2 linked regions of the Prochlorococcus marinus str. GP2 genome follow. The protein of the gene in region 1 interacts with the protein of each later gene in a pairwise test. Links are inferred from orthologs where the notes say so. Each region holds a gene or a part of one and is shown on either strand. Other genes may lie near its edges. The genes, in order: cysE and cysK.

Region 1 (5,901 bases):
TAGCAATTAGGAACTTTTCTAAAGTGAGATTTCATATACAGCAAGAAAGTGATATCCCAGCATCGACACAACTTTATAATCAAATTTGCTTTGCAATAGCAGCAAGACATTATCCTCCTGGTCACAGACTTCCCAGCACTCGACAGCTTGCAATGCAGACTGGACTCCATCGGAATACTATAAGCAAAGTTTATAGACAACTTGAAATTGATGGGGTCGTGGAAGCAATAGCAGGATCAGGAATTTATGTAAGAGACAATTTGACTAAAAGAGACTTTAAAAAATCAATTTACTCAAAAGAAAAGACATTTAAACTACCAGATCAAGAAGCAAAGAGAGCTATTGATAACTTCATAAATATTGGCTGCACCTTACAAGAAACGAGAGAAATGTTAACCAATGAAATTGATTGGCGTATTAATTGTGGATCAAGAATTTTAGTCAGTACTCCTAGAGAGGATATAGGTGCTTCTATGCTAATTGCAGAAGACCTATCTCCAAAAATTAATGTACCAGTGGAAGTTGTTCCCATGGAAGAATTAGAAAAAGTTTTGAGCAATGCAAATAATGGCACTATTGTCACAAGCAGATATTTTTTGCAGCCTCTAGAAAAAGTTGCCAAACAGCATGGAGTACGAGCTATTGCAGTTGACTTGAGCGACTTTCAAAAGGAATTAAAAATTCTCAAAGAATTTAATGCTGGTAGTTGTGTAGGTATAGTTAGCATTAGTCCCGGTTTATTGAGGGCAGCTGAAGTTATTATCCATAGCATGAGAGGTAGCGAATTAATTCTTATGACGGCAATCTCAGATAATAACAGTAGATTACTATCACTTTTAAAGACTTCAAACCTCATAGTTTGTGATGGTCCTAGTCTTTCAGTTGTAGAAAACACGTTATTAAAAAATCGATCTCAGCTTATAAGATTACCTCAAATAATTTGTGCTAAAAATTACTTAAGTATCGAAACAATAAATCACTTAAAAAAAGAAATTGGAGTTATCAATTAGGTCATGTTAACAACTTTTAAATCAGATATAGAAATAATCAAAGAGAGAGACCCTGCGGCGAGAGGGATAATAGAGATTATTCTCTGCTACCCAGGATTTCAAGCAATTGTAATTCACAGGTTTACTCATAAATTATGGCAATTGCGAATTCCTTTAATACCACGTTTATTAAGTCATCTCAATAGGTTAATAACAGGAATTGAAATCCATCCTGGAGCAAAAATTGGAAAGCGAGTTTTCATAGATCATGGTATGGGGGTTGTTATTGGTGAAACAGCCGAGATTGGAAATAATTGCTTGCTTTATCAAGGTGTAACTTTAGGCGGAACAGGGAAGAGTCATGGGAAAAGACACCCAACTTTAAAGGAAAATGTTGTAGTTGGTGCAGGTGCAAAAGTTCTTGGATCTATCACAGTAGGATCTAATACACGTATTGGTGCCGGTTCAGTAGTTGTTCGAAATGTAGATGGTAACAGTACTGTAGTTGGAGTTCCTGGAAGAGTAGTACATCAAAGTGGTGTTAAAGTAAATCCACTAGCTCATTCTGCACTACCAGATGCAGAAGCAAATGTAATAAAAAACTTAATGGATAGAATAGATTGTCTTGAAAATGAAATTCTTAAATTACAAAAAACATTACAATGTGTAGTTAACTCGGAATCTATCGATATATCAAAACTCGGTGATTCTCAAAATCTTAAAGATAAAGAAATTTTTGAATTTCTTGGCGATGATTAATACTTCAATTAATTTTTGTCATCAGTATCAGTTTTAGGTTGGAACATAAACATTGAATAAATAACATTTCTTCTCATATTAGTCATCATTTCGAGAAACATATCATACCCTTCGTTTTTATATTCGATCAAAGGGTCTTTTTGGCCATAACCTCTTAATCCAACAGATTCCCTTAAAGAATCCATCGATTGAAGATGTTCTCGCCAGAGATTATCAATTTGCTGTAAAATGAAAAATCTTTCAGCTTCTCTCATTAATCCTGGACGAATCTTTTCAATTTGTGATTCCTTTAAATCATAAGCTGTTCGCAACTGCTCTTGAAGATAGTTTTTTAATTCTTCTATAGAAAGTAAATCAATATCGTCAGCTTTCAGATCATCTAATAAATATATAAATTCTTTGACTTTAGAAATTAATTGATCAATATTCCATTCTTCGGGAGGAAGATCAGGATTAATATAAGCCTCTACAATTTCACTCATAGTTCTTTCTCCATATCCTAAAACTTGATTTTTTAAATCAATTCCTTGCAGGACTCTTAGTCTTTCACTATAAACTGCTTTTCTTTGATTATTCATTACCTCATCATATTCAAAAACTTGTTTTCTAATATCATAATAATAAGTCTCTACTTTCTTTTGAGCACTTTCTAAAGACCTAGTGAGCATTCCTGACTCTATGGGCATATCTTCGTCAACTCTAAATGCATTCATTAGATTTGCGACCCTATCACCACCAAAAATTCTTAATAAATTATCTTCCAGAGATAAAAAGAATCTTGTACTTCCAAGATCACCTTGTCTTCCCGCTCTACCTCTAAGTTGATTATCTACTCTTCGTGATTCATGTCTTTCAGTGCCAATAACATGTAATCCGCCAGCTTTTCTTACTTTTTCTTCTTCATGAATCAAAACTTTTTCATATTCTTTTTTTACATCTGATAATAATTCTCTCAAAAGCTTGATCATATTATCATCAGTGGGCGCTTTTTCTGCAGCTGTAGCTATCCGGTCATCTAGCTCCAAGATAGAAAGTTGTCTATCACCCCAATTTTTAACAAGTTCATTGGATAAAATAGAGAGTTTCTTCGTAATTACTTCATCCAACTTGCAAGGGAAAAGGCTTGTTGAAGAGTTTTGATTATTCTTTTTCAAATTTGAGTCTACTTTTGAAGAAAAACCGCCCTTTACTTTTGAATTTCTTTGTTTAGGGATTGGTGGCTTATGCTCATTATTAGGCTTTACAAGTAAGGGAACTAAAGTCTCTCTTAATTTCAGTCTTGCCATATAGTCACTATTACCACCAAGGATGATATCGGTTCCCCTTCCAGCCATATTTGTTGCAATCGTCACAGCACCTGCTCTTCCTGCCTGAGCGACAATTTCCGCCTCACGTTCAACGTTTTCTGGCTTGGCATTTAATAAATTATGAGGGATTTTTTCTTCAGATAAAAGTGAACTTAACAATTCACTTTTTTCAACGCTTGTCGTACCAACTAAAACAGGTCTACCATCTCTATGAATTTGCGCTGTTTCGTTAGCAACAGCTTTCCATTTACCAATCTCTGTCTTGAATACTTGATCAGACAAATCTTTTCTCTTCCTGATTTGATTTGTTGGTATAACTGTTGATTCTAATTTATAAGTTTTCTCAAATTCGACCTCCTCAGTTTTTGCAGTCCCGGTCATTCCTGCTAGACCAGGATATAACAAGAAAAAATTTTGATAAGTGATTGATGCTAATGTTTGCGTCTCAGGCTGAATTTTAAGGTTCTCTTTTGCTTCTATTGCCTGATGCTGTCCATCACTCCAACGCCTTCCCGGCATTACTCTTCCAGTAAATTCATCTACTATGACAGCTTCATCATTTTTAATAATATAATTTACATCTTTAATAAATAATTCTTTAGCTTTTAAAGCATTAGTAATGTAGTGTGCCCAAGGATCTTTAGGATTATATAAATCACTAACTCCCAAATACTCTTCACATTTAGCGAAACCCTGATCAGTTAATATACAACTTCTCTGCTTTTCATCAACTTCATAATCCCCTTCAGGATCAATACCATCTTTACTTAAATCTTTTGCTTTGACCAGTGATAAAGATAACTCTGCAGCTTTTTGATATTTTTCTTGTGGTCTTTCAACTTGACCTGAAATGATTAAAGGAGTTCTTGCCTCATCAATTAATATCGAATCAACCTCGTCAATCACACAGTAATTAAATTTTCTTTGCACTACCTCATTTATATCAGTGGACATATTGTCTCTTAAATAATCAAATCCTAATTCGGAATTTGTTGCATAAGTTATATCACAGTTATAATTTTTCTTTCTCTCAACTGGGTTCATATCTTGTTGAATCAACCCAACGGATAAACCCAAAAAACGATGAACTTGTCCCATCCACTCGGCATCTCTTCTAGCTAAATAATCATTTACGGTAACTACATGCACTCCTTTTCCAGTTAAAGCATTCAAATAGCAAGGTAATGTTGCTACAAGAGTTTTTCCTTCTCCAGTCTTCATTTCAGCAATTTGACATTCATGTAAAACCATCCCACCTATTAACTGAACATCAAAATGTCTCATATCAAGAACACGTTTACTTGCTTCTCTAACAATTGCAAATGCTTTTGGCAGAGACGCTTCTAAGATTTCTTTTTGTTTTTTAATATCTAATTCTGATGAAATCTTTGATTTAAGATCTTTAGTTTTTATTCTCAAATCATCATCAGTTAATGCAGAAATTTCTTCTTCTAAAAAATTTATCTCTTCCACTATTGGTTGATAGCGCTTTAACTTTCGTGTATTCGGGTCACCCAACAAAAGTTTTAGCATAAGTAATAGTCCTTAAAAAATTTATCTTATTACAAACATTATAAATTAGCGCGTTACAACAGAATGGATAAAAATCATATCTCTTTATTTTCAAGAAATGATCGACTAAGGTAATTAAATTAAAATCAAAAAAAATTAGAATCTTCGTCACTTTTCAAAAACTTTTTAAAAAATGAAAGCAATATCTCTAATCAAACATTCCAAAGGAGCTCTAGGGTTAAGGTTTTTTGGATTAGGTCCTAACTTTAGACCGACTAATGGATTAAATAAACTACAAAAATTATTAGATAAAAATGCTTTCTGGACAAAAAATAGAACAATTCATGATCTGAAAAAATGCCTTGCTAACAGTGACGTTATTGTTAGCGTTTGGGTTGGCAGGGAAATAGTTGGTTTTGGTAGAGCTTTAACAGATGGAGTTTATCGGGGGGTGCTTTGGGATATTGTGATAGATCAAAATCACCAAGGTAATGGATATGGATCATTAATTGTAAAAAATCTTTTATCTTCGAAAAAAATTAAAAATACAAAGAAACTATATTTAATGACTACTAATAAAAAATTGTTCTATTCTCAATTTGACTTTAAAGAAGTCATTTCTCAAGATTTGTTAATTCGTGAAATATAAAGATATATACTATTAAAAAAATTTTTTCAAAATCAAGAGACAAATTTACCATAGAGCCATCTTATAAAAGGACCTAAAATAGGCACTGGTCCAAAAGTTGGACCGCAAAAATCAAAGTAATCTCTATGCTCTTTTATTAATCCATTTTCTCCAAATAATAAACGAGTAGTTCCAGGATAAATAAATTCTTTCCCCATAATTTTTAAACCCATTGTCCATTCAACAAATCCACAATCTCCAGTTATGGAAATGGCATGAGTTTCTAAAAAAACATCATCACATCTTTTAACAAGCTTTTCTTGAGCTTTAATATAAGAATCTAAGCCCTCTGTTTCTTGAGTTGGGTCTGTAAAAATAACATTCTCATTATAAAATTCAGCCCATTTTTGTTTTGTTGGTGCATCCACACCATAAGGTTTAGTAAATAATCCCTTTAAATCCTCAATAGAAATTACTCTTTTCATTACGAAATTTTTATTAAGAATATCCTAAAAGATACAAACATTAAAAGCGGATGAAGAGATTCGAACTCTCGACATTCTCCTTGGCAAGGAGATGCTCTACCACTGAGCTACATCCGCATAACTTTTTTATTTTATCTCAAAGAAGGGATCAATGATAAAAATAATTAAATTTTTTCAATTAATTTAAATTTTTAATTAAGGATCCCATCTCAATTGCTTGT
Region 2 (17,387 bases), on another replicon or contig:
GAGTCATACCATGGAACGGGGGATGGCCGTGTTGTCACATCGAAACATGACTACTTTAACTTACAGAGGTAAAAACTACGTTCAAAACAAAGAAGCTGCTAAAAAGCAACTTGTTGAACTTACCTACAGAAGAAACGTATACACCAACAGAATGGATGACGCTTCTTCAAGTAATGAAAAAGCAGAATTAAATTACAGAGGTGTAAATTACACTAAATAATTTAATTAAATAAATTAAAAGCCCTTTTTTCAGGGGCTTTTTTTTTGGCTATATTTATCAATAGTCCTTTAAAAAATATGTCTGAAAGTTGCTGTAATACAAACACATCGAATAAAGCGCCTAATCAATTCGATCATAAAGATGCGATTCAAGAAAGATATGGCTCAGCCGCACAAGAAAAAGAAAGTTGTCTTTGTACCCCAGTTGGGTTTAATCCTGTTTTACTTGAAGCAATTCCTCAAGAGGTTATAGAAAGAGACTATGGGTGTGGTGATCCAACAAAATATGTTCAAAAAAATGATATAGTCTTAGATCTTGGAAGTGGTAGCGGCAAAAATGCTTTCATTTGTGCCCAAATTGTTGGAAAAGAAGGGAAAGTTATTGGAGTTGATCAGAATCCTGACATGCTTTCTTTATCAAGATCAGCATCTAAAGAAGTCACAAAAAATATAGGTTTCAACAATACAGAATTTCTAGAAGGTTCAATTGAAAAACTTGATGAATTAGATAAAGATTTAAATCCATTAATCGCAGATAAATCAGTTGATATTATTTTAAGTAATTGCGTTTTAAACTTGGTAAGTCCAGAATCTAGAAATAACCTTCTAAATAATATAAAAAGAGTTTTAAACGATAATGGAAGAATTGCAATTAGCGATATCGTCTCTAACAAAAAAGTTCCTTTAAGATTGCAAAATGATCATGATTTATGGACAGGATGTATTAGTGGAGCATGGTATGAGCCAGATTTTATAAGTGATTTTAAAGAACTAGGATTTAAAAATTTAAAATTTGCAGAAAGGAGCGCTGAACCTTGGAAAGTAATTGAGGATATTGAATTTAGAACAGTAACTTTAGTGGGCAATATTTAAAAAAATTCAAGATTTGAAAATATAATATAAATTTCCATGAGAAATAATCTAAGAGATCAAATACCCGCATTAAAAAATAAGTATTATTTCAACTATGGCGGTCAAGGACCATTACCAAAATCTTCTTTAGAAGCAATAGTTAAAACTTGGGAAATTATCCAAGATTTAGGACCATTTACCAATGATATGTGGCCTTTTATTTACAAAGAAATATTGACCACAAAAAGAATTATTGCGCAAAAATTAGGTGTCAATTCAAAGAATGTAGCTTTTACCGAAAATATCTCTTCCGGTATGATTTTACCCTTTTGGGGAATAAAAGTAGAAGAGGGAGAAGAGTTGTTAATAAGTGACTGTGAACATCCTGGAGTAGTGGCTGCAAGTCGAGAATTTTGCAGAAGAAATAAATTAATATTCAAAATTTTGCCAATCCAAAAAATTAAAAATCTAAACGACGAAAATATAATTTTAGAGATTTTGAAAAATCTAAATAGTAAGACTAAGATCCTAATTATTTCTCATATCTTATGGAACTTTGGATATAAAATTCCTTTAAAACAAATTTCTATCGAATTAAAAAATAATCGAGAAGATTCTTATTTACTTGTTGATGGTGCTCAAACTTTTGGGCACATAAATATTGAAGAAGAAGTTTTTTATTCTGATTTATATTCAATAACTTCTCATAAGTGGGCATGTGGACCAGAAGGTCTTGGAGCAATTTATGTCTCAGATAAATTTATTCATGAAACAGATCCAACAATAATTGGTTGGAAATCATTAAAAAAAGAACAAGGAATCTATGAGCCTTCAGATAATCTTTTTCATGATGATGCAAGGAAGTTTGAAGTAGCTACCTCTTGTATACCTTTACTTGCAGGACTGCGTAATTCTCTAGATCTTTTGGATAAAGACTGCAATAAAAAAGAAAAGAGAAAAAATATCAAAAAATTAAGTGGAAAACTTTGGGATCAATTAAATCAATTTAACGGAGTTGAATTAGTTTTAGATAAAAAATATTTAAATGGGATAGTTAGTTTTAATATCGAAAATATTGAAGATAAGGATGAATTTGTGAAAAAACTTGGAGAAAAAAAAATTTGGATTAGAGTTTTAGAAGATCCAAAATGGTTTAGAGCATGCTTACATCAAATGACTACAGAAGCAGAGATTGATTTACTTTCTAAGGAAATTAAAAAAATTATAAATTAAATAATTAGAAATTTTTTTGATAAGAGGCACTTGCATTTCAAGAAAATAAAGAGAATATAAAGAAAATGATAATTCAAATGGAATCAATTAAACCTCCCAAAAGAATTATTAAGAAACCGCTTAAAAATGTTAATAAAGCAATTATTGAAATTGCAGAAATGAAATTTAAAAATATTGAAGAAAAAGAAGAAAAATTAGATGCGCTTGTTTTTTTAAAGAATCAAATATTGAGGAAGGCCGACAAGTTAGAAAAAAAATAACTAAATAATTTAAGAAAAAGTTATTCGTTGTTTTTTTAATTCTTACAGTCTTTTTATTATTCTTTGTTCAATCAAAATCTATATTACAAAATCCTATTCATATAATCTTAATTTCAATTCCATTAATAATACAGACTCTTTTTATTTTTTATTTAACTGCTTTTTCAATGAAGTTTTTTAGACAAAAGTATTCTATTTCCTGTCCAGGCTCGATGATAGCCGCTTCAAACTTTTTTGAACTCACAGTAGCTGTATCGATAACTCTTTTTGGTGTTAATTCAGGAGCTGCTTTGGCTACCATAGTTGGGTACTAGTAGAAGTTCCTATGATGCTTTATTTAGTAAATATTTCTAAGTCTTCCAAAATATTATTTATAAAGTAATATTTTCTTCAAGTTTTTCTTTTTGAAGCAACAGATCCCAAAAATCTGTATCAATCAGCCTTATTTAATATAAAAAAAGATTTTTTTACCAAGGTATCTCTGAACTGTCCCATGCAATAAATTTTCCTGTAGATTCTGGTGATTGATTTTTAATAATATTGATCAAAAATTGGGCAGATTTTTCTTTACTAAATAATTTATGTTCTGGAACAAATTTATGAAAAGGTCTAGATAAATCAGTATCTACTGTTCCTGGATGAAGCAATGTGATAGTAGCCCTAGGGAAACGTCTAGCCCATTCAATACTTAAAGATTTAAAAAACTGATTTTGGGCAGATTTTGCAGCTCTATATGAATACCAACCTCCAGTTTGATTATCTCCAATGCTTCCCACTCTTGCACTTATACTTGCAAAATTAAAATCAAGATCTTTTGGTATAAATTCTTCAATAGTTTTAGCTAATAAAATAGGCGAAAAGGCATTTATTGAAAAACTTTCAATCATATTTTTTTTATCAAGATGTTGTAATCTTTTCTCTGGTTGAAGAGAATCACTATGAAGTCTTCCTGTAGCGTTAATGACTAATCTTAATTTTGAAGGATGATTTGATATTTTATTTTTTAACTGCAAAAGGGATTGAGAATCCTCTATGTCCAATTCCCAAAAAGAATTAAATTCACTTTTTCTTCCACACAAAACAACATCTAAATCTTTTTCACTTTCACTCAGATCTTTAGCTATTTGCGTTCCAATTCCACCTGCGCCTACAACTAAGGCTAAGCCTTTCATTTTATTAAAAATAACTCTATTTATTCTAAGAAACTTTTCTTGTGATTTGCGTAAAGATCTTTCTTATTTGATTAGGAAATTTTATTGAGATTACTTTTTTCTTTTAATAATTTATAAGCTATTTTTCTATCATCAAAATTAATAACTTTATTATTGAGAATTTGGTAGTCTTCATGTCCTTTTCCTGCAATTAAAACAATATCTTCTTTATTGGCAAATTTAATAGATTCATTTATTGCTTTAAATCTATCAATCTCAATTGTTACTTTTTCTCTTTTTTTAATACCCATCAAAATATTATTTACTATCTTTTGCGGTTCTTCTGATCTTGGATTATCTGATGTTATAAAAAGTTTATCAGAAAACTCTTCAGCTATTGATCCCATTAAAGACCTTTTACTACAATCTCGATCTCCACCACAGCCAAAAACAGTTATGAGTTTTCCCGTACAAAGTTTTTTAATTGATTGCAAAACTTTTTTTAATCCATCAGGCGTATGGGCATAATCAACAATTACTGTTGGAAGTGATCTTGAAACGTTATCATTACCAATTTCTATTTTCTCCATTCGCCCAGGAGCACCAGGAAAAGATTGTATTAACTTTGATAAATCTTTTAAAGAAAAATTAAGTTTATACAAAATTGTTATCGCTTGAATCGCATTCATTAAATTAAATTCACCAACAAGTGGAACAAAAAGTTTAATTTTTTCCTTGGGTGTATGAAAAATGCAGGTTGAGCCATTATCAGTAAATTTTTTTTCTGTTACGAAAAAAAAATCATCATTTTCAAATTCACTGTCAGTAAATTTTGTCGAGACTAATGAAGATCCTTTTTCAAGATCAGATGATAATTTAGATATCCAAGGGTCATCGTGATTTAATACAGAAATTCCATCCTTTTCTATTAAGTAAGGTGGGAAAAATAATTTTCTTTTTGTTTGAAAATAAGATTCCATATCTGAGTGATAATCAAGATGATCTTGAGTTAAATTGGTAAAAATAGCCGCCTCAAATTCGCAGCCTGATATCCTGTTTTGAGCAATAGAATGTGAACTTACCTCTAATATCGCGAATTCAGATTCTGCCTCAACAGCAGCATTTAATTTCTTTTGAAGTTTATCAGCGAAATCAGTTGTATGAGAAGCCACTTCAGAGTAGCCAGGCCATCTATTGAATAAGGTCCCAAATAATGCAGTTTTTTTTCCTAATTTTTTTAAAAGATATTCCAATAAAAAAGTAATCGTCGTTTTTCCATTTGTACCCGTAACACCAATAAGTTTAAGTTTTCTTGAAGGCCTATTCCAAAACTCAGCGACTATTTGACCAAAAATATAATCTAAATTATCCTCTATAACCAAAATCCTTTCTCGATCAATAGATCCAATTTTCTGTTTTGCAGCAGGGCCAATAATGGCGGCCTCTGCGCCATTTTCAATTGCCTCAATACAATATTTTCCTCCATCAACATTTAAACCAGACATACCTAAAAATAAAGTTCCTTTTTGTACTTCTTTAGAATTAAAGGAAATATTATTGATTTCATGATCGATTAAATCTAATGAAGGAATAATTCCTACCAAATCTAAAAGTTTATATAATTTTATAGATCTCATATAAAAAGTTATTTCTTAAGAAAAGTATTAATATTTTTTTGAAACCAATTCTTTAACTGATCATCTTTTAATCTTGGAGAAATGCGAGGCAATTCTATTATTTCCTTGGAACTAATTCCTTCAACAGCAATAACAGGTACTTCATAATCATATTTTTTATATTTATCTTGATATAAATCAACCCTATCAATATCAATTTCTTTAAGCTCCTCTAGATTGGGGAATAACTCATTAAGATTTATTTTTGCCAGTTTGTTTTTTAGTGAATCACAAAGGCAACATCCCTGCCTAACAAAAATAAATATTTTCATTCTATTTAATCAGGTACAGGGTCGCATCCACAGGGAGTAAAAGGATGACATCTGCTTAATCTTCTTAAAGTTAACCACCCTCCCTTCCAAGGACCATGTCTTGTAATTGCTTCGTATCCATAAGAGCTGCAACTTGGAATAAATCTACATCTTGGTCCGAAAAAAGGAGAAAACCACTTTTGATAGAACGAAATCATAAAAAGAAGTATAGAAGAAATTGATTTATTAATAGTTTTGAACACTTTAATGATGTAAAATAGTATTTCCAGTAGTAACTAGTTTAATTGAATTTAATCAATTATCCAATTTATTGCAATTTTCTATTTAATTTAAAATTATGTCAAGATACCGCGGCCCCAGATTAAGGGTTACGCGTCGCTTGGGAGAACTACCAGGTCTCACCAGGAAAGCTTCAAAGAAGTCTAATCCTCCAGGTCAGCACGGCCAAGCCCGTCGCAAGCGATCAGAATATGCAATTCGTCTAGAAGAAAAGCAGAAACTTAGGTTTAATTATGGAGTTTCTGAAAAACAACTAGTACGTTATGTAAAAAAAGCTAGAGCTCAAGAAGGATCTACAGGAACTAACCTACTAAGACTTTTAGAAAACAGACTTGATAATGTTTGTTTTAGATTAGGTTTTGGAGGTACCATTCCAGGTTCAAGACAATTAGTAAATCATGGTCATGTAACCGTTAATGGAAAGGTTCTTGATATTGCTGGTTATCAATGCAAATCAGGCGATGTAATCGGAATTAAAGAAAACAAAGCAAGCAAAAAACTTGTAGAAGGTAATATAGAATTCCCTGGTTTAGCAAATGTCCCACCTCATCTTGATTTAGACAAACCTAAATTAACGGGGAAAATAAATGGGAAATGCGATAGAGAGTGGGTGGCTCTTGAAATAAACGAACTACTAGTTGTTGAATATTATTCAAGAAAAGTTTAATACTACTTTTCTTTGGATTATTAAATCTCTCATTTTTTTTAATGAGAGATTTAATTTAATTCTTATTTTTAAAAATAATGGGAAATAAGGAAAATAATACAAAAAAACCAGGTTTTAAGACCTTATCTATTCACCATGGGGAAACATTTGCAGAAAGAACCGGATGCGTTATGCCTCCTATTTTTTCTACATCTACTTTCAAACATGGAAATAAAGATAATTTCGACTACACAAGATCAGGCAATCCAAACTTTAGAATTCTAGAAAGTGTCCTTAAATCAATAGAAGACTCTAAATACTGTACAGTTTTTGGATCTGGAATTAGTGCGGTAACTGCAATTTCATCAACATTAAAATCAGGTGACAAGATACTCTGCGAGTCAAATCTCTATGGTTGTACAGTGAGGATGTTCGAAAAAGTTTTCAAGAAATTTGGACTAGAAGTTTTATACACAGATTTTACAAACGAAGATAATTTCAAAAAGATTTCAAACTTCGAGCCAACCTTGATATGGCTAGAAAGTCCAACTAATCCACTTTTGAAGGTACTCGATATTAAAGCGATTTGTGATGAAGCGAATAAACTCGAAATACCAGTAGTTGTAGACAACACATTTTCTACAGCGCTTATTCAAAAACCATTGGACCTTGGTGCAACACTATCGGTTGTAAGCACCACAAAATTCATTAATGGACATAGTGACGCACTTGGCGGAGCAGTACTTACAAATAATGAGGAATGGAATAGTAAGATGCTTTTCTCTCAAAAAGCTCTCGGGCTTCAACCATCTCCTTTTGATAGTTGGCTCATTACGAGAGGAGTAAAAACTCTTCCTTTAAGAATCGAACAACAAACTAAAAGTGCAGAATTTATTTCTGAAGAATTAAGTAATCATAAAATTATTAGTAAAGTAATTTACCCTTTTAATCAAGAGCATCCGCAATTTAATTTAGCAAAATCGCAAATGAAATCTGGAGGTTCAATGATCACCCTAAAATTAAATTTAAATAAAGAGGATACTTTTAAATTTTGCAAATCTCTCAAATATTTCTCTCTAGCAGAAAGCCTTGGAGGAGTTGAAAGTTTAATTTGTCACCCTGCAACGATGACTCATGCTTCTGTTGATGACAAAACAAAAAATCTACTAGGGATAGATGATGCTCTTGTCAGATTATCAATTGGATGTGAAGATACAAACGATTTAATCTCGGACATTTTATTTGCTTTAAATAAATTCTGAAAATTGAGAGATTTACTTAAAAAACCTATATGGAAAAATTTAGAGTTGGGATATGCAATTCCTGATAGTATTCATGCAGTTTCTGTAGCATTACCAACTTGGAATGATGTAATAAATTACGAGGAAAAAGATCAAGAATGCATGAATTTATTGAAGTCCATTTACCCACGATTCGGGCTAAACCCCATAGTGAAAAGATTATGCGAAAAAGTAAAAAAACAAAATTACTACAACAATAAAAGTATCTGGCCATATCCGAATGAAAGAATAGCTTTTAAAGCTAAAAAATACATTGATAGAAATACTTCTGAACAATTCTCGTTAATAGAAAAAAGAAATAATTTAGCTTTCTTAATAACTGAAAAAGAAGGAAGTATTTATGCAAAATATTTTTGGCAACATACTGGTCTTGGTCTATCTTCAAGAGCTGCCGCTATAGAACTAGGTCTTGAAGATTGCCCTCCAAAATCTTACGTAAATGAATGTTCTCAAAGAATAAAAAATAGAATTTCTAAATCTACAAAAATTGACTCTAATGAAATTCACTTAACTTCATCTGGAATGTCTGCATTGCATACATCATTGGAAATCATATATAAATTATTTCCAGCTAAACCAACACTCCAAGTTGGTTTTCCATATGTAGATGTACTTAAATTACCAATGAAAATCTTTCACGGAGCAAAGTTAATTACAGAAGAAAATTGCGCGGATATTGAATTAGAAATCAAAAGAATAAATCCATCAGCATTAATTATTGAACTTCCAAGTAATCCAATGCTCAAATGTGTAAACATTAAAAAAATTTCAAAAATTGCAAAAAAGCTAAATATTCCGTTAATTGTTGACGATACAATTGGTTCGAATTTAAATATAAATTCCATAGAACATGCAGATATAGTTTTTACTTCACTTACAAAAATTTTTTCAGGTAGTGGTGATATTCTTGCCGGATCATTAATACTAAATCCAAAAAGCAAATGGATTGATCAGTTTAGAAATGCATTAAACGAGATTAATATTCCAATACTTTCCGATGGAGATATAGTTTATCTAGAGAAAGTTAGTAGAGATGTAAATCAAAGAGTTTTTGAACAAAATAAAGCATGTTTAGAATTAAAAAAAAGATTAGAGACTCATAGCGAGATTAAAAATATTTTCCATCCTGAAAATTGTCCAAATTTTAATTCTTTACTTACTTCTAATGGGGGATACGGCTGCTTATTATCGTTTGAATTAAATGGAGGATTGAACAAAGCTAAAAAATTTTATGATTCTCTAAAAGTATCTAAAGGACCTAGTTTAGGTACAAAATTTACTCTAGTTTGTCCTTATGTTTTACTAGCTCATTATGACGAGTTGGACTGGGCTGAAAGTTTTGGTGTACCCTCGCACCTTATTAGAGTATCAGTTGGATTAGAAGACCAAGATCAATTATGGAAAAACTTTTCTGAAGCACTAAATAATTTCTAAATTCCTAGTATTTACCGTATAGAAACTTATATACTCTTTTTCTAAATAATAGTTAGTATTAATATATATTTTCTCAATATATAAATGGCAAAAATTTATGAGGACAACAGTTTTGCTATTGGAAACACTCCATTAGTAAAATTAAAATCAGTTACTAAAAACGCGAAAGCTACAGTACTTGCAAAAATTGAAGGTAGAAACCCCGCTTATAGTGTCAAATGTAGGATCGGAGCAAACATGATCTGGGATGCCGAGAAAAGTGGGAAACTTACAAAAGACAAAACTATTGTTGAGCCAACTTCTGGTAATACAGGAATTGCTCTAGCTTTTACTGCTTCAGCAAGAGGTTATAAGCTCATCCTTACAATGCCAGAATCCATGTCAATTGAAAGAAGAAGGGTTATGGCAGTGTTGGGTGCTGAAATTGTTTTAACAGAGGCATCAAAAGGTATGCCTGGAGCAATAGCTAAGGCTAAAGAAATTGCAGAAAGTAATCCATCTCAATATTTCATGCCAGGTCAATTTGATAATCCAGCAAACCCAGAAATTCATTTCAAAACTACTGGACCAGAAATCTGGGATGATTGCGATGGTGAAATTGATGTCCTAGTTGCAGGGGTTGGAACTGGCGGCACAATTACAGGAGTTTCAAGATACATTAAGCAAGAGAAGGGCAAGAATATTACTTCTGTAGCTGTAGAACCATCACACAGTCCTGTTATTACACAGACAATGAATGGAGAAGAGGTTAAATCCGGACCACATAAAATCCAAGGAATTGGAGCAGGATTTATTCCTAAGAACCTTGATTTATCAATTGTTGATAAGGTCGAACAAGTAACAAATGAGGAATCAATCGAGATGGCTCTTAGGTTAGCTAAAGAGGAAGGTCTATTAGTAGGAATATCTTGTGGGGCTGCCGCTGCTGCTGCTGTTAGATTAGCTGAACAAGATGAATATGCTGGGAAGACAATTGTAGTTGTTCTGCCTGATTTAGCAGAGAGGTATTTATCATCAATTATGTTTACTGAAGTTCCAAGCGGAATCATTCAAGAACCAGTCAATGCCTAAATCTATTTTTCTCCAGTAGTGAGTCTGGTGAAATATACATAGCATCGCCATAAGAGAAGAATCTAAATTTTTCTTTTATGGCTTTTTTATACAATTCTAATAATCTTTCCCTACCAATCATTGCACTTACTAAAAGTAATAATGAACTTTTAGGGAGATGAAAATTAGTTAATAATCCATCAACTACCTTAAATTTATAACCTGGCTTAATTACTAAATCTACGTATTTAGCTATGGGAATAAAGTCATTAATTTCGTGAGAATAACAACTTTCTAGAGCTCTTACGCTGGTTGTACCGATAGCAATTATTTTTCTATCTGTTTTCTTTATTCTTTTTATTTCCTCCACTACTTCCTTATTAACACTTACCCATTCTTTGTGAAGATTTAAGTTACTTAAATCTTCTTGATCAATTGGTTTGAATGTTCCATAACCCACGTGCAAAGTTATCGGTAAGATTATTACGCCTTTTTTTTTTAATTTGGAAATAAGACTTTTGCTTAAGTGTAAACCAGCTGTTGGTGCAGCAACTGCCCCCGGATTTGTTGCATACTCAGTTTGATAACTTTTCTCATGAAAAGATTCTTCTTCGGAATTTTTTATATAAGGAGGAAGAGGGATTTTCCCGTATTTATCAAGAAGTTCATTCATTGAATTGAGACAAGTTATATTTTTCGGAAATTTAATAAATCTCCCTCCAGTTTCTTCATCAACTCCATCAACAATCAAATTAATATCTTGTGCCAAAGGAGATTTTAATTTTAATTTTCTATTTATTTTTAACTTTTTTGCTGGCTTTGCCAAACATAACCAAACACATTCATGGGATCTTTCTAAAACTAGTAATTCGACTAAAGTCTTATTTTCTAATTCAACCTTTAACCTAGCTTTCATAACTTTAGTATTATTTACAATTACAAGATCACCTTCTCTAAATTCATCTAAAAGATTCTTGGTAAATTTATTAGTTAAACAGTCTTCTTCTAAAACACTATTTCTAACTATCATCAATCTTGATTCATGCCTAATTGCTGAAGGTTTACTAGCAATTAATGAAGGATCAAGTAAATAATCATAAGCTTCAAGCTTATAATCTCTTTCTTCATTATTAATTTGAGAAATCAATTAAATTTAGGAGACAAGAGTCTCTGGCTTATCTTCAATTAGGGAAGCCAAGTCTTTTAAGAATGAAGCTCCATCAGCTCCATAGATCACTCTATGATCAGCTGTTAGATTTACTTGCATTATTTTTTTAACAGATATTGAACCATCACTATTAGCAACAACGGTTGGTTTCGATGATGCTATGGCTAAAATAGCACCGGTTCCTGGAGGAAGAATTGCGTCAAATCTATCAACTCCAAACATCCCAAGGTTAGATAAAGTGAAGGTTCCCGTTGAGTATTCATCAGGTTCTAATTGTTTTGATCTTGATCTTTTTACGAGATCTTTCCATTCCCTTGACAATTCAAATAAATCAGTATTGCATGGTTCTTTTAAAACTGGAGTTATTAGTCCACCATCTTCCATCGCAACAGCAACAGCAATATTTATATTTTCTGGATAAGAAATTCCATTCTCTGAAAAACTTGAGTTAACTTGAGGATGTTTCTTTAGTGTCTTTGCAACTGCCTTTACTAGTAAAGCAGTCATAGTAACTCCGTTCTGTTTTACTTTTTTGTAGAAATTATCTAATTTATCTGTGTTAATGGAATAACCCACCCTAAAACATGGCACCTCTAAACTAGATTCCATATTTTTATTTACCGCTTTCTGAAGAGTATTAAATTGAACTGTTTCTCCAGGATTACCAAAACTATTTCCTGAAGTTTCTGGTTTACTTTCAACTTCCAAATTTGCACCAGGTATACTTGCAGGAGAACCCCCTTCACCTATCCATGGTATAGAGACTGGTTGGCCATTAGCTTTTAAAATATCATCGGCTTGAATCCTTCCGTGAGGTCCGGATCCATGAACCTTTGCTAAATCAACGCCCATTTGAGAGGCAAGTTTTTTAGCTCTTGGAGATGCAATCACCCTCGAAGAAACATTACTTGTAGCTGCATTAATTTGATCGGTATTAAAAGATGGTACAGGCTTTTCACTCTTTAATACGACTTCTTTTTCTTGTTTTTCAACAATTTCACTTTGAATCACAGGTTTTTCTTCAGTTTTATTACTTACCAATTCAAGTTGATCCGAACTAGAAACTTCGGGTTGTTTTCCTTTATTTTGTTCTTGAACAGAAGCTATCTCATCCTCATTTTCTACAATAAGACCGATAGTCTCTCCTACGGGTGCAGTGCTGCCAGCAGGCATTAAAACAGCCGCAAGATATCCATCTTGAAAAGATTCAACATCCATATCTGCCTTGTCAGATTCAACAACCAAGACAGATTCACCTCTTTCGACTTTATCTCCTGGATTTTTCAACCATTCCACAATCTTGCCCTCTGTCATAGTAGAACTCAAGGCAGGCATGAATATTTCGTGAGACATAAGAAAATTGTTATTGCATAAGTTTCAAGGGATTTCTACCAAACTTCCTAAAGTTTTTATGGTTAAGAACCCTTTAAACTCTTGTTTTAATTATACGAAATCATGTTCACAGTGGGAACTCTTAAAACTTAAGAAAGTAATAATTTAGATCGATTAGAATTTAAAACTTTTCGAAATTAAGATTTACTTATATTTATCAAAAATACTAAATCTTCTCTTTAATTATTATCTATAGATTGAATAACTCCATCCTTAACCGTAATCGATACTTGCATTTTTTCAATAAGATTGTCTCCCACAGTGACATCACAGAAACTATCCACTTGCCCTTGATCAACAATTTCGTCCATTTTTAATTCGCGAACTTGACTCTGTTGTTGAAGAAGATTTCTTTTTTGTTCTTCAATTTCATTTCGTTTTGCTGCGACTTGTTGTTGCACCTGACTAACCTGTTCTTGAACTCTTGGATCTAGGGGATTAACCGATTGGGATCTAATATTATTTACTATTTGCTGCCCCTCTTGCTCCAGTTGCGATAACTGCCGATCAATGTTTGAAATTGCTTTACTTAATTCTTTTTCAGCATCTTCCTTCCAAGTTGGTGTAACTACAGCTTTAATAGCTATTGAGCGCTTTATAGATATTGAGTTTTTTGTTTCCATAAAAAATTAATTTACCTTTTCAATATAGATAGAACAAATCAAATTTTCTTACTAAATTTGTTTTCATACATATTTTCTATTTGTAATGAATACTTTTTTTCTATTTCTTTTCTTTTTTGTTTAAGAGTTTGTGTTAATAACCCATTTTCTAGAGTAAAGGCATCAACAAAATAACAATCTAATATTTGTTCTTCTGATCTTGCTCCTAATCGACTTTTAAGCAAATTATTAATTTGTGATTTGAAAAATGTACCAATTTTCTTATTCAGGTTTAATTTTGGAAGGTCTTCTTCCAAAAACTTGCTTTTAACCAATTCGACATTAGGAACTACGAGAGCTGTTAAACATTTCTTATCTTGTCCTACTAATTGAATCTGATTAATAAATTCAGAACTAAGAATTTCAGTCTCTAGGGGATTCGGTTCTATATTTTCACCACTTGATAGCACTATTGTATCCTTGGCTCTTCCGGTTATAAAGAGAGAACCATTTGGTATTAGAAAACCTAAATCACCAGTATCAAACCAACCATCCTTGGATAAAACATCATTTGTAGCTATTTCATTATTAAGATAACCTTTCATTACTTGCGGCCCCTTAACAAGAATTTTCCCGACTTCTCTGAACTTCAGAATCTTTTTTTTATCATCACTCACTATTTTGATTTCAGTAAATGAAAGAGGCTGCCCAGATGATCCTCTAACATTTAATTCTCTTCTCCTACAAGTTAATACTGGACTAGTTTCTGTGAGGCCATATCCCACCAAAACATCTACACCTAAAGATTCAAAAAAAAGATCTACATGTTCTGGCAATGCACCTCCACCGTTGATGGGAAATTTCAGTTTTTCTCCGCATAGTTGTCTAAGAATATTCGGCCATAAAAAAATAGTAGACAATTTATGTAAAGGGTATCGGCTAATAACAGAACCCAGTAAAGGTATTTTTGATTTAAAAGTTGTTTGTTTTATATCTATATTTCTTATCTTTCTAAGACTTCTTTTAAAAACCGAACTATTACTTATCAAAAACTTAATAAGTTTTTGCTTTTTGGAAGGCATTTTTTTCAAAGCCTGAAAAAAACCATCATGTATTGCTTCCCATAGTCTCGGTACAGTAGCCATGACAACAGGTTTTATTTGTGTAATATCATCTTTAAGAAATTTTGGAATTGTATAGTATTGAGAACAACCGCATGAAAAAAAGAAGTATTCAGCACTTCTCTCATAAGAATGCCAGATAGGCAAAACACTTAATACAGAGGTCCCTGGTTCTGGATCAGCGATATAGGCTAAATTGATTATTTGATGTAAAAAATTTGCATGAGTCAGAGGCACACCTTTAGGTTTTCCGGTTGTCCCAGAAGTGTAAAGAATAGTAGCGACGTCATCAATTTCTGGATTAAATTTTTCAAGATTATTATTTTGTGAATTTTCTTTTTCTACTGAACTTATGAATGTACTCCAACTTATTAAACTTTCAAATTGTTCATCTTCTAAATTGATTATAAATTTGAGTCTTTTTTTTAATTCTTCTTTGTTGTTTAACTTTAGCCAAATTTCCTTAGATTGAACTATTAGTCCTACTGAATTAGAGTGCCCAATAATATAGTCTAATTCTACTGAAGGAGAATTAATACCTCTCACTGCATTTATAGCTCCTAAACGCATTAAGCCTTGATCTACTGCTAGCCATCTTGGAGAATTTTCAGATATTACAGTAACTACATCCCCCTTTTTTAAACCATAATTTTCGAAAGAAAAAGAGACTTTTGTTATTAAATCAGCTAGCTCAGAATAAGAAAATTTTTCTTTGTATTTCCCTCTTAAATCGCAAACAGCTAAAGTATCACCACATTTAAATTTTAATTTTTCCCAAATTTGATCTATATGATCAAGGTTCTTAATAAAATCTCTATTTTTGGCAAATGTATTTTTTTTAGAAAGAGGTTTGGCTGCAGGCCAATACGCTAAATCACCCATATTATTTAAATTAATTTTGAAATTTTAATTTCTATTTTGATATAAAATCAAAATTAAATTCTTCCTCGATGGTTTTTTTAACAATTCTCTTGACTTCTTGAGTATTTAAATTTTTGTTGTAATCAATCATATTTGCCATAAGACAATTTTCTATTCCGCAAGGAACAATCTTATTAAAGTTTTCTAATTCGCAGTCAACATTGATTGAAAATCCATTTATCGTAATCCATCTTTTACACCCAATTCCAATTGATGCGATTTTCTTATTTCCTATCCAAACACCAGTAAACCCTTTTCTAGAGTGACAATCTATATTAAAAGCTCCAAGGATTTTTATAATAATTTCTTCAATTTTTCTTAAGTACCAATTTAAATCTTTATTAAAATTTTTCAAATCTAAAACCAAATACGTTACTAATTGTCCTGGCATGTGACAAGTTACCTCACCACCTCTATCAATCTTAAAAACATCATATTCAGCATCATTTAGAGAAAATAGTAAATTATCGTAATTAGATCCTCTCCCCAATGTATAACAGAGTTGATGCTCCCCTATCCAAATAAAATCAGGCTTAGAATTATCTAAAATCAATGCCTCCTGATATTCTTTTTGTAATTTATAAACATCATTAAAAGAAGAAATATTATCAGGTTGTTTAATTATTGCTGTTCTATTATCCATATTTAAGTAGATTTAGAAAGTAAGTAAATATTTTTAGATTTGTTATGAAAATTTTAATCCATGGAAAGAATCTTGAGCTCACTGGAGCATTAAAAGAATATACTGAGGCAAAGATAGAAAAAGCAACACATCACTATAAGGATATCGTTAAAGAAGCTGACATACACCTTTCAATTGAAAAGAATCCAAGAGTCTCGTTCCAAACTGCAGAAGTTACTATTTTTGCAAATGGTACCATAATTAGAGCTGAAGAAAAAACTGAAAATCTATACTCAAGCATTGATTTAGTTTCAAATAAACTTTGTAGAAAATTACGCAAATACAAAGAAAGAAACAATAAAACAATTCATAATAAACAATTTAAAAATAAAGATTCTTTACCAATTGAAAGTATGGAATCAAATTTTTTAGATAAAGCTTTAATTAGGGAAGGAATGGAAGCAAGTCTGCCTGAGCCATCTATAAAAAATAAATACTTTGAAATGACTCCAATTTCATCAGAGGAAGCAAGAAAACAATTAGATCTAATTGATCATGATTTTTATGTTTTTCGAAACAAGAAAAATAATGAACTTCAAGTTATATATAAAAGGAATCATGGGGGTTATGGATTGATTCAATCTAAATAAGTTTTAAATGCCCAATATTGAATATGAATTAAACGAGAAAATTCATGCGATTATTATTAACCCTTATTTATCGTGGGAAGATTTCTGTGTGAATTGCGATTTAATAAGAAAATACAATATCAAAAATATTTCTACTTCACTAAATTATTTAACTGATCTTAAAAACTGTTTGGGTAATTACAGTGCGAATATAAACGCACTTATTTCATACCCTTTAGCAGATTTACCAGTTTCATTTATTGAAGAATTAGTTTGTTTTGCAAAAGATAAGGGTGCCAAAGGAATTGAATATATCCCAAACTTTATCAATTTATCCAAAAGAAATTTAGAAACTTTCGCTGCTGAAATTGAGCAAGTTAAATTATCTGGATTACCAGTTTCAATAATCATAAATAAATCAAAACTACAAGAAGAAGTTTTTACTAATGCGATAGAAATATGTTTGGAATTAGGAATAAAAAATTTTCAGTTTGGGGACGGGTTTGGGTCTCCTCTTACATCTAGTGATTTCCCCGAAATACTAAAAAAAACAGGCTCA

What was found.
Region 2: the proteins of cysE (region 1) and cysK interact in binary tests that used the Escherichia coli proteins (3 or more experiments, as listed by UniProt). The link is inferred for Prochlorococcus marinus str. GP2 from one-to-one orthologs.

What each region holds. Positions count from the first base shown.
Region 1 is NZ_JNAH01000008.1:354,718-360,618, forward strand. Bases 83-2,880 are described here. They hold cysE (serine O-acetyltransferase), read left to right. Parts: upstream 83-1,013; coding sequence 1,014-1,748; downstream 1,749-2,880. Other genes in these bases: EU91_RS00530 (GntR family transcriptional regulator), read left to right, coding at 83-1,010; secA (preprotein translocase subunit SecA), read right to left, coding at 1,757-2,880. In the rest of the region: more of EU91_RS00530, read left to right, coding at 24-82; more of secA, read right to left, coding at 2,881-4,588; EU91_RS00515 (GNAT family N-acetyltransferase), read left to right, coding at 4,761-5,216; EU91_RS00510 (nuclear transport factor 2 family protein), read right to left, coding at 5,249-5,680; ribH (6,7-dimethyl-8-ribityllumazine synthase), read right to left, coding at 5,859-5,901.
Region 2 is NZ_JNAH01000003.1:339,032-356,418, reverse strand. The notes cover bases 8,541-11,400. They hold cysK (cysteine synthase A), read left to right. Parts: upstream 8,541-9,407; coding sequence 9,408-10,394; downstream 10,395-11,400. Other genes in these bases: queA (tRNA preQ1(34) S-adenosylmethionine ribosyltransferase-isomerase QueA), read right to left, coding at 10,384-11,400; EU91_RS05750 (PLP-dependent transferase), read left to right, coding at 8,541-9,323. Outside these bases: EU91_RS09010 (DUF4278 domain-containing protein), read left to right, coding at 47-220; EU91_RS05705 (methyltransferase domain-containing protein), read left to right, coding at 298-1,092; EU91_RS05710 (aminotransferase class V-fold PLP-dependent enzyme), read left to right, coding at 1,129-2,304; EU91_RS09580 (hypothetical protein), read left to right, coding at 2,382-2,564; EU91_RS09575 (hypothetical protein), read right to left, coding at 2,713-2,865; EU91_RS05720 (SDR family NAD(P)-dependent oxidoreductase), read right to left, coding at 3,032-3,736; EU91_RS05725 (UDP-N-acetylmuramoyl-L-alanyl-D-glutamate--2,6-diaminopimelate ligase), read right to left, coding at 3,808-5,352; EU91_RS05730 (glutaredoxin family protein), read right to left, coding at 5,361-5,663; membrane protein insertion efficiency factor YidD, read right to left, coding at 5,669-5,905; rpsD (30S ribosomal protein S4), read left to right, coding at 6,001-6,609; EU91_RS05745 (trans-sulfuration enzyme family protein), read left to right, coding at 6,687-7,850; more of EU91_RS05750, read left to right, coding at 7,854-8,540; more of queA, read right to left, coding at 11,401-11,520; EU91_RS05765 (dihydrolipoamide acetyltransferase family protein), read right to left, coding at 11,527-12,894; EU91_RS05770 (YlqD family protein), read right to left, coding at 13,113-13,556; EU91_RS05775 (AMP-binding protein), read right to left, coding at 13,595-15,538; and 3 more genes.